One region of the Stenotrophomonas sp. GD03680 genome, then DNA from elsewhere that is predicted to be linked to it. Evidence: riboswitches for the same ligand, from Rfam matches in the RefSeq annotation. Region 1 holds a riboswitch; the other holds the start of a gene.
The links. A riboswitch is a leader RNA that binds a small molecule or an ion and turns the genes downstream of it on or off. The one in region 1 is predicted to bind glycine.
Positions count from the first base shown of each region.

Region 2: linked by a shared signal. The riboswitch ahead of N5J29_RS00300 (trimeric intracellular cation channel family protein) and the one ahead of gcvP (aminomethyl-transferring glycine dehydrogenase) in region 1 are both predicted to bind glycine.

Region 1 covers NZ_JAOCKC010000007.1:77,643-82,571, reverse strand. Annotated here, with positions in the region: gene N5J29_RS10825 (acetyl-CoA hydrolase/transferase C-terminal domain-containing protein) at 1-49, shown strand, start outside; gene N5J29_RS10820 (hypothetical protein) at 133-525, opposite strand; gene N5J29_RS10815 (multidrug effflux MFS transporter) at 617-1,843, opposite strand; glycine riboswitch at 2,145-2,247, shown strand; gene gcvP (aminomethyl-transferring glycine dehydrogenase) at 2,310-4,929, shown strand, end outside.
Region 2 covers NZ_JAOCKC010000001.1:66,230-71,158, forward strand. Annotated here, with positions in the region: gene N5J29_RS00290 (3-deoxy-7-phosphoheptulonate synthase) at 75-1,148, shown strand; gene N5J29_RS00295 (hypothetical protein) at 1,446-2,306, shown strand; gene N5J29_RS00300 (trimeric intracellular cation channel family protein) at 2,373-2,990, opposite strand; glycine riboswitch at 3,075-3,178, opposite strand; glycine riboswitch at 3,192-3,281, opposite strand; gene N5J29_RS00305 (GIY-YIG nuclease family protein) at 3,321-3,596, shown strand; gene N5J29_RS00310 (NAD(P)/FAD-dependent oxidoreductase) at 3,692-4,929, opposite strand, start outside.

The sequences.
Region 1 (4,929 bases):
GCGGCTGGACGCGCGCCTGCTGCGGCTGGCGCTGGCACGCACGGCCTGAAGCCGGTGGCGCCGGGCCATGCCCGGCGGCCTTGATCACACCGCTGCGTTCGCCGGGCATGGCCCGGCGCTACCCACTACGGGTCAGCTGTTCTTCTTCGCCGCCATCGCGGCGGCCAGCTCGGACTTGTATTCCTCAAAGGTCTGGCCCTTCTCCCTGGCCTCGGCCTGCGCGGCATCGCGCAGCGCGTCGGAATACATCAGACGCACCGGCGTACCGTTGCGCTCGTGCAGTTCACCGGCTTGCATGATCAACGCCAGTACCTGCGCGGCGCTCTCGCTATGCCCGGCGATACGGCCATCCATGCCCAGCACCCACTCGCCATCGCGGCGCACGACACCTGCCAGCAGCGTGCGCTGCGCATCACGCAGTTCGGCATGCGGCTCCACCGGCGAAGTCTGGGCAGCGGCCTTGTTGGCAGCCTTCTCTTCCTGGCGGCGGCGCTGGTCGCGACGGGTCTTGGAGGTGGTGGACATGGGGGCGGCATCGCTACGGGGGGGCGCAAGGATAGCGCACCCCGGCCGTGGCGCCGCTTCACGGGTCGCCCGCCACCGCCCCTGCGGCCGGTCAGAGGCCCGTGGCCACGGCCTGCACTGCGCGCTCACGGCGGTGTTCCCAGTACCAGAACACAAACCCGGCGGCGAAGAAGCCGGCCTGGCCCAGCGCCAGATGCAGCGGGCTGGCACTGAGCAGGGGCGACACGACGCCGGCCACCACGGTGCTGACCATCAGCTGCGCGAAGGCCTGCAGCGACGAGGCCAGGCCGCGCTGGTGCGGATACATGTCGAGCACGGCCAGCGCCAGGATCGGGAAGATCAGCGCCATGCCCATGCCGCCCAGGAAAATGGGCAGTACCGCCCACGGCAGCGCGAACTGCGGCGCCAGCACCACGTAGCCGACGTTGAGCAGTGTCGACAGCGCGCACAGGGAGAAGCCGATGGTCACCTGCCGGGTCGGCGTGGTGTGCCCGGCCATGCGCCCGGACAGGAACGCGCCGGCCGTCATGCCACCGATGGTGGGAATGAACAGCCAGGCGAAGTCGCCTTCGCCCAGATGCAGGTGCTGCATCACGAACACCGGCGCGGACGCGATGTACAGGAAAATGCCGCCGAAGCCGATGCTGCCGGCCAGTGCCAGGCGCAGGAAACGCGGGTTGAAGCCGATGCGCACATAGTCACGCAGCAGTGCGCGCGGCGACAGTGGTACCCGCGCCTCCGGCGGATGCGTTTCCGGCAGGAAGCGCGCGGTGGCCACCAGCAGCACAAGCGAGAACACCACGAGGAACCAGAAGATCAGCGGCCAGCCGGCACCGCTGAGCAGAATCCAGCCACCGATGATCGGGGCGATGGCCGGCGCGATGCCGAACAGCATCGAGACCTGGCTCATCAACCGCTGGGCGTCATGGCCGTGGTACAGGTCACGGATCACCGCGCGGCCGACGATCATGCCCACGCCCGCCGACAGGCCCTGCAGCGCGCGGAACGCCAGCAGGGTCGGCAGGTCAGTGGACAGCGCGCAGCCGACCGAGGCCCCGGCAAATACCACCAGGCCACCGAGGATCACCCGCTTGCGGCCCCAGGCATCGGACAGCGGCCCGTGCGCCAGGCTCATCAGGCCATAGAACAGCAGGTAGACGCTGATGGTCTGCTGGACGGCCACCTCATCCACCGCCAGGCGCTGGGCCAGCTGCGGGAAGGCCGGGAAAATGGTGTCGATGGAGAACGGGCCGAACATGGCCAGGCCCGCGAGCAGCAGGGCCATGCGACGGGTGGACGGAGCAACAGCGGCGGTCATGTGAACGGTGTCCGGCAAGGCCATGCGCGGCACGCACGGCGGGCGCCGGTCCCGCTGCAGCAGGGACGGCGCCAGATGAATTCGGGTATCCGCCCATGATAGGCGGGGAATGCGCCCGATGCCATGCAGCACCGCACAAAACGCATGCCCCGGGCCACCGGCCATTCAGGCGCCGGCCCTGCCCGGGCGGCCCCGGCAGCAGGCCATAACCGGCTATAATCGGCGGGCAACACGGTGGGAGAAGCGGAACACCGCTGCCGAAGGCGCAACGCCCGTAATCGCTCAGGCCCGATACCACCCGCAACACAACTCTGGAGAGACCGGTTCGATCCGGCGCCGAAGGGGCACGAAGCTGCGGCCAGCCGCGCTTCCAAACTCTCAGGCAAAAGGACAGAGGGGCGCCCCGCAGCCCGCCATCCGGCGGCTTGTGCCCGTGCGTGTGCCCTTTCCTGACGGATCCTTCGCCATGTCCCAGAACACCCCTTCCCTGCGTGAGCTCGAGCACCACAGTGCGTTCGTCGAGCGCCATATCGGCCCCAATGACGCCGAGATCGCGCAGATGCTCGACGTCGTCGGCCACGCGTCGCTGGATGCGATGACCGATGCCATCGTGCCGGCCAAGATCAAGTCGCCGGCAGCGCTGGCGCTGCCGGAGTCGATCACCGAAGTGGAGGCGCTGGCGAAGATCCGCGCGATCGCCGACAAGAACACCGTGCTGCGCAGCTTCATCGGCCAGGGGTATTACGGCACCCACACGCCGAACGTGATCCTGCGCAACATCCTGGAAAACCCGGCCTGGTACACCGCCTACACCCCGTACCAGGCAGAGATCTCGCAGGGCCGCATGGAAGCGCTGATCAACTTCCAGACCCTGTGCGCCGACCTGACCGGCATGGAGATCGCCAACGCCTCGCTGCTGGACGAAGCCACCGCAGCGGCCGAAGCGATGACCCTGGCCAAGCGTTCGGCCAAGTCGAAGTCGGACACCTTCTTCGTGCACGATGCCGTGCACCCGCAGACCCTGGAGCTGCTGCGCACCCGCGCCGAGCCCATGGGCATCGTGCTGCGCGTCGGCACCCCGGCCGAAGCGCTGGAAGCGGACAGCTTCGGCGTGCTGCTGCAGTATCCGGATACGTTCGGCCAGGTGGCCGACTACCGGGCACTGGTCGAGGCCGTGCATGCACGCGGCGGCCTGGTCGCCGTGGCCACCGATCTGCTGGCGCTGACCCTGCTCGCCGCACCTGGCGAATGGGGCGCGGACATCGTGGTCGGCAACAGCCAGCGTTTCGGCGTGCCGTTCGGCTTCGGTGGCCCGCACGCGGCGTTCATGGCCTGCCGCGACGCCTACAAGCGCTCGATGCCCGGCCGCCTGATCGGCGTCTCGATCGATGCGCAGGGCAACCCGGCCTACCGCCTGACCCTGCAGACCCGCGAACAGCATATCCGCCGCGAGAAGGCCACCTCCAACATCTGTACCGCACAGGTCCTGCTGGCGGTGATGGCCTCGATGTACGCCGTCTACCACGGTCCGGAAGGCCTGACCCGCATCGCCCGCCGCACCCACCGCCTGGCCGCGATCCTGGCCGCCGCACTGCGCAAGGCCGGCGTGCAGGTTGCTGGCGACTTCTTCGACACCCTGCACGTCACCGGTGTGCACGCCGATGAGATCCACGCCAAGGCGCGCGCCGCCGGCTACAACCTGCGCGCGATCGACAGCGACTCGGTCGGCATCAGCCTGGACGAGACCGCCACCCGCGCCGATGTGGTCGCGCTGGCCGCCGTCTTCGGTGCCCAAGCCGATGTCGATGCACTGGATGCCAGCACCGCCGACGCTCTGCCGGCCGGGCTGCTGCGCCAGTCCGCGTTCCTGACCCATCCGGTGTTCAACACGCACCACAGCGAGCACGAACTGCTGCGCTACCTGCGTTCACTGGCCGACAAGGACCTGGCGATGGACCGCACGATGATCCCGCTGGGCTCGTGCACCATGAAGCTCAACGCCACCGCCGAGATGATCCCGGTGACCTGGCCGGAGTTCTCGCAGATCCATCCGCTGGTGCCGGCCGACCAGGCACTGGGCTACAAGGAACTGATCGAGTCGCTGGAAGCGATGCTGGTCGAATGCACCGGCTACGATGCGGTCAGCCTGCAGCCGAACTCGGGGGCACAGGGCGAGTACGCCGGCCTGCTGGCGATCCGCGCCTACCACCGCTCGCGTGGTGAGGAGCATCGCGACATCTGCCTGATTCCGGATTCGGCCCACGGTACCAACCCGGCCTCGGCACAGATGTGCGGCATGAAGGTGGTGGTCACCAAGACCGATGCCAACGGCAACGTCGATGTCGAGGACATCCGCCTCAACGCCGAGAAGTACAGCGACCGCCTGGCCGCGATCATGATGACCTACCCGTCCACGCACGGCGTGTTCGAGGAGGAGGTGGTCGAGATCTGCGAGATCATCCACAAGCACGGCGGCCAGGTGTACACCGACGGTGCCAACATGAACGCCCTGGTCGGCGTGGCCAAGCCGGGCAAGTGGGGTTCGGACGTTTCCCACCTGAACCTGCACAAGACCTTCTGCATCCCGCACGGCGGCGGCGGCCCGGGCGTCGGCCCATGCGCGGTCAAGGCGCACCTGGCCCCGTTCCTGCCGGGCAAGCTGGGTGACAACGGCCCCGTCGGCATGGTCAGCGCCGCCAGCTTCGGCAGCGCCTCGATCCTGCCGATCAGCTGGATGTACATCGCGATGATGGGCCGCGAGGGCCTGCGCAAGGCGACCCAGGTCGCGCAGCTCAATGCCAACTACATCGCCAAGCGCCTGGCGCCGCACTTCAGGACGCTGTACACCGGCCGCAATGGCCTGGTGGCGCATGAGTGCATCCTCGATGTGCGCCCGCTGGAGAAGAGCAGCGGCATCGGCGCCGAGGACGTGGCCAAGCGCCTGATCGACTTCGGCTTCCACGCGCCGACGCTGAGCTTCCCGGTGGCCGGCACGCTGATGGTCGAGCCCACCGAAAGCGAGTCGCTGCATGAGCTGGACCGCTTCATCGATGCCATGATCCAGATCCGCGAGGAAATCCGTGCGA
Region 2 (4,929 bases), on a different contig from region 1:
AAGCCGCCAGCGAACCTGGCGGCTTTTTTCATGCCGCCTCGCTGGGGACCCCCTACGTACCGGAGACCTCCCCCATGCCCCCCCATACCGACGACCTGCGCATCCGCACCATCGAACCGCTCACACCGCCTGCCCAGCTGCTGGCGATGCTGCCGTGTGACGATGAAGCCTCCGACACCGTCAGTGCTTCGCGCGCGGCCCTGCACCAGATCCTGCATGGCCGCGACGATCGCCTGGCGGTCGTGGTCGGCCCGTGTTCGATCCACGATCCGAATGCGGCCATCGAGTACGCACAGCGCCTTAAGCCGCTGCGCGACGCGCTGGCCGGCGAGCTGGAGATCGTCATGCGCGTGTACTTCGAGAAGCCGCGCACCACGGTGGGCTGGAAGGGCCTGATCAACGATCCGGACCTGGACGGCAGCTTCAGGATCGACAAGGGCCTGCGCATTGCCCGCGGCCTGCTGCGCGACATCAACAAGCTGGGCCTGCCGGCCGGCGTTGAATTCCTCGACGTGATCTCGCCGCAGTACATCGCCGACCTGGTGGCATGGGGCGCGATCGGCGCACGCACCACCGAAAGCCAGGTGCACCGCGAACTGGCCTCCGGCCTGTCGTGCCCGGTGGGCTTCAAGAACGGCACGGATGGCAACGTCAAGATCGCGGCCGATGCGGTCGGCGCGGCCTCCAACCCGCATCACTTCCTGTCGGTGACCAAGCAGGGCGGCACCGCCATCGTTTCGACCACCGGCAACCCGGATTGCCATGTGATCCTGCGCGGCGGCAAGCAGCCGAACTATGACGCGGCCAGCGTGGCCGATGCCTGCCAGGCACTGGCCAAGGCCCGGCTGCCGACGCGGCTGATGATCGATGCCAGCCATGCCAACAGCCTGAAAAACCCGGAAAACCAGCCGAAGGTGATCGAAGACATCGCCGTTCAGTTGGAAGACGGTGAACAGCGCATCGTGGGTGTGATGATCGAGAGCCATCTGGTGGGAGGCCGGCAGGAACTGGTGGAAGGCCAGCCGCTGGTCTACGGGCAGAGCATCACCGATGGCTGCATCGACTGGGACACCACGGTGACGGTGCTGGAGCGACTGGCTGCGGCGGTGCGCGCCCGTCGCGAAGTGACGGTGTCAGAAGCCGCCTGAGCGCGGCATGTGTGTGGATGGCGGCCAGCGCCTGCGGGGGTGCGGCCGCGATCAGGGCCGGTCGGAGTTGGAGACTGGCCCGTCCGCACCGGCGATGCGCCTGGCGCTGCGCATGAGCGACAGCGCCAGGTCCATCGCCGGGGTGGTGCGAACCCCGACCATTCACGATGCGGTTGACTCGGTGGATCCACGCCATGCGTGGATAGGGGCTGGCCACGGCACGCTTTCGGAAGAATTGCATGGAACCTGCTTGCGGCTTAGGCCGAAGATCGGAGCCTCGCCTGGCTGGACCCGCCGATGCACGTTTTCCCCGACGACAGCCCGTTGCAGCCAGAATGCCGATCAGTTTCCGGGGAGGCCGCAACGGCCCTCGTTCGCTTGAAGGGCGGCCCGATTGCCGATGATGCGATCTCCGTCATCGAGGACTGGTTTGAACCCTCGTCTCCCGCGAGGACGGCAAGTCTGCTGGCGCAGCTTGATGAAAGAATCGAGCTTTACCGCAACGAAGGAGACCAGGCACTTCTGCGTACGACGTTGAAGGCCAGGGCGATGATCGCGGCCTCTGCCGACCAACCGCGCGATGATCGTGAGTCCCCCTCTTCGTACAAGGTAGTGCCTGCGGCATCCCTCGTTGGCGACTGGCGCTCGGACTGGGAAACGGACTGCGTGATCGTTGACGGAGATCTGAGCGTAGAAGGCACGCTGGTGCTCAATGATCTGGGCGAGATGCGGTGTGTGATCGTCCTGGGCAGTCTCAGCGCCCGCAATCTTGACTGTGGTGGTTGGGTCTTCGTACGCGACGATCTCAAGTGTGAGCATCTCCACGCGTGCTCACTAAATGATGGGATTTTGGCCGTAGGTGGCGATCTGACTGTTCAGAATTTCCTCGAGACGGGGACTTACACCCAAGTGGCGGGGCACCTGAGCGCCAGCTACCTCGGCAGCACCCACAACTCCATTGAAGCGGAGGGAGAAGTGAACTGTCCAGGCTTCGAAAGACGATCTGATAGCGACTACTTGTGCGAATGGATCGATCCTGCGTTGCTGGAAGCCCACGATTCCGACAGCGGTTTGGGATGCGAACCCCAACTGTATCCGTCGGCTGACTATCCGGAGCGGATACGCGCGGGGGGCAGCCCTATGAAGTTCAGGCTCTAGATCCACGCCATGCGTGGATACCGCTCTTCTGTAGCGCCGGGCCACGCCCGGCGAACACGCCATCGTTCAATGCACTTCGTCGTGATACACGAACTTCGGCATTTCCCAGCGGTAGTGGATGGCCAGCAGGCGCAGGGCGAAGCCGCCCGCCAGGCAGCACAGGATGGCCGTGGCATCGGACACGTTCCAGTGCAGCAGCAGCAGATAGGCGGCGCCGGTCAGCAGCGCGATGATCGCGTACAGCTCCTTCTGGAAGATCAGGGGCACTTCGTTGCACAGAATGTCGCGCAGCACGCCGCCGAACGCGCCGGTCAGCATGCCGGCGATCAGCACGATCGGCGTGGCATGACCGACCTCGCGTGCGATCGAGCAACCGATCAGGGTGAAGGCGATCAGGCCCAGGCCGTCGAGCACCAGGAAGGTGCGGCGGAAGTGGTGCATCCAGCGTGCGACCCAGGTGGCGATCAGCGCCGCGCACACGGTGAAGCCGAGGTACTCGGGATGTTTGACCCAGCCCAGCGGATAGTGGCCAAGCAGGATGTCGCGCAGTGAACCACCGCCGAGCGCGGTAACGCAGGCGATCATGACCACGCCGAACAGATCCATGCGGCGGCGTCCCGCGGACAGTGCGCCGGTCATGGCTTCGGCGGAAATGGCGATCAGGTAGATGATGGACAGCAGCATGGGACAGGCTCCGGACGCGGTGGGGCCGGCCATGCGCGGACGCCGCCATTGCCTGCGCAGTGACGGGATGACGATGACCGGTGCCGCTCCCGCTGTCCTTTTGCCTGAGAGTTCAGCGGCGTAGGCCGCGTGCCCCTTCGGCGGATCGTGCCGGGCATGCCCGGTGACCTCTCTCCAGCTCGGCGAGTCGAATGCATGGTTGGTGGGATTCCAGCCCACCGGCCTGAGCGATCATGGGAGCCTGCGCCTTCGGCGGGCGCCAGCGCGGCGCCTCTCTCCTGCATTCGCGGGCAGTATATCCGCTGCGGTGCAGCACGGCATAATCCCGGCATGTCCCCATCCCACCGCCCGTGGTTCCTGTACCTGCTCGAATGCCACGATGGCAGCTACTACGCTGGCATCAGCACCGACGTGGACGCGCGTTTCGCCGCCCATCGCGCCGGCACGGGCGCGCGCTACACCCGGGCCCGCCCGCCGCTGCGCATCCTGGCCGTGCGTGAGTACCCGGACCGCTCCGCCGCTTCGCGCGCCGAGTGGCAGCTCAAACACCTGCCGCGCGAGCGCAAGCTGGCGTGGTTGCAGGCATTGGATTCCGCATCTTTGTAGTGCCGTGCCCAGGCAGGGCGCATCGCAGGCAGTCGCGCCGCGACGTGGGGTCAGATCCCCACAGGAAAGGGATCTGACCCCGTTGCAGACCTGCGCTACCGCTTCGGCCGGCGGTCATCCTGGTCATCGCCGAAGATGATGCGCGCGCTGCGCTGGTAGCTCCAGTACGCCACCGCCCAGTTCAGCAGCACCACGATGCGGTTGCGGAAGCCGATCAGGAAGAACACGTGCGCGGCCAGCCAGAACCACCAGGCCAGCACGCCCGACAGCTGCAGGCGCCCCAGGTGCACGATCGCGGCCATGCGGCCGATGGTGGCCAGGTTGCCGTAGTCCGCGTACTTGAAGGGCCCGGGCTCCGGCCTGCCGTGCAGGCGTGCACGGATGACCTCGGCCACGTACTTGCCCATCTGCTTGGCCGCGGGCGCTACGCCGGGCACGGGCTTGCCATTGGCCTGGTTCACCGCGGCCAGATCGCCGGCCACGAACAGTTCCGGATGCCCGGGCAGGGTCAGGTCTGGCTGCACCTGCACGCGCCCGGCACGGTCCAGTGGAACGTCCAGCGTGCGCGCCAGCGGCGAGGCGGCCACGCCGGCCGCCCACACCACGGTGCGCGCCGGCACGAACTGGTCACCCAGCGTGAAGCCCTGGCTGTCGATGTTGCTCACCGGCGTTCCGGTCAGCACTTCCACGCCCAGCTTTTCCAGCTGCCGGCGCGCCTTCAGCGAGAGCACTTCCGGGAACGAGGACAGCACGCGCGGACCGGCTTCCACCAGGCGCACCTTGGCGCTGGCCGGATCGATGTGGCGGAATTCGTTGCGCAGCGTATGGCGCGCAATCTCGGCCAGCGTGCCCGCCAGTTCGACGCCGGTCGGGCCGCCGCCGACGACGGCAAAGCTGAGCCATGCTGCCTTCCTGGCCGGGTCCGGTTCGGCTTCGGCGCGCTCGAACGCCAGCAGCAGCTTGCGGCGCAGGGCAATGGCATCGTCGAGGGTTTTCAGGCCGGGCGCATCATCGGCCCACTGGTCGTTGCCGAAGTAGGCGTGAGTGGCGCCGGTAGCCAGCAGCAGGCTGTCGTAGTCCAGCGTGCTGCCGTCGGCCAATCGCACCTGGCGGAGCTGCCTGTCGATGGCCACGACCTCACCGAGCCGCACTTCCACGTTGCGCTGGTGGCCGAGGATGTGGCGCAGCGGTGCGGCGATGTCCGGCGCTGACAGGCCTGCGGTCGCGACCTGGTACAGCAGCGGCTGGAACAGGTGGTGGTTGCGGCGGTCGACCAGGGTGATGCGGATGCGTTCGCGTGCCAGCGCACGGGTGGCCCAGAGGCCGGCAAAAC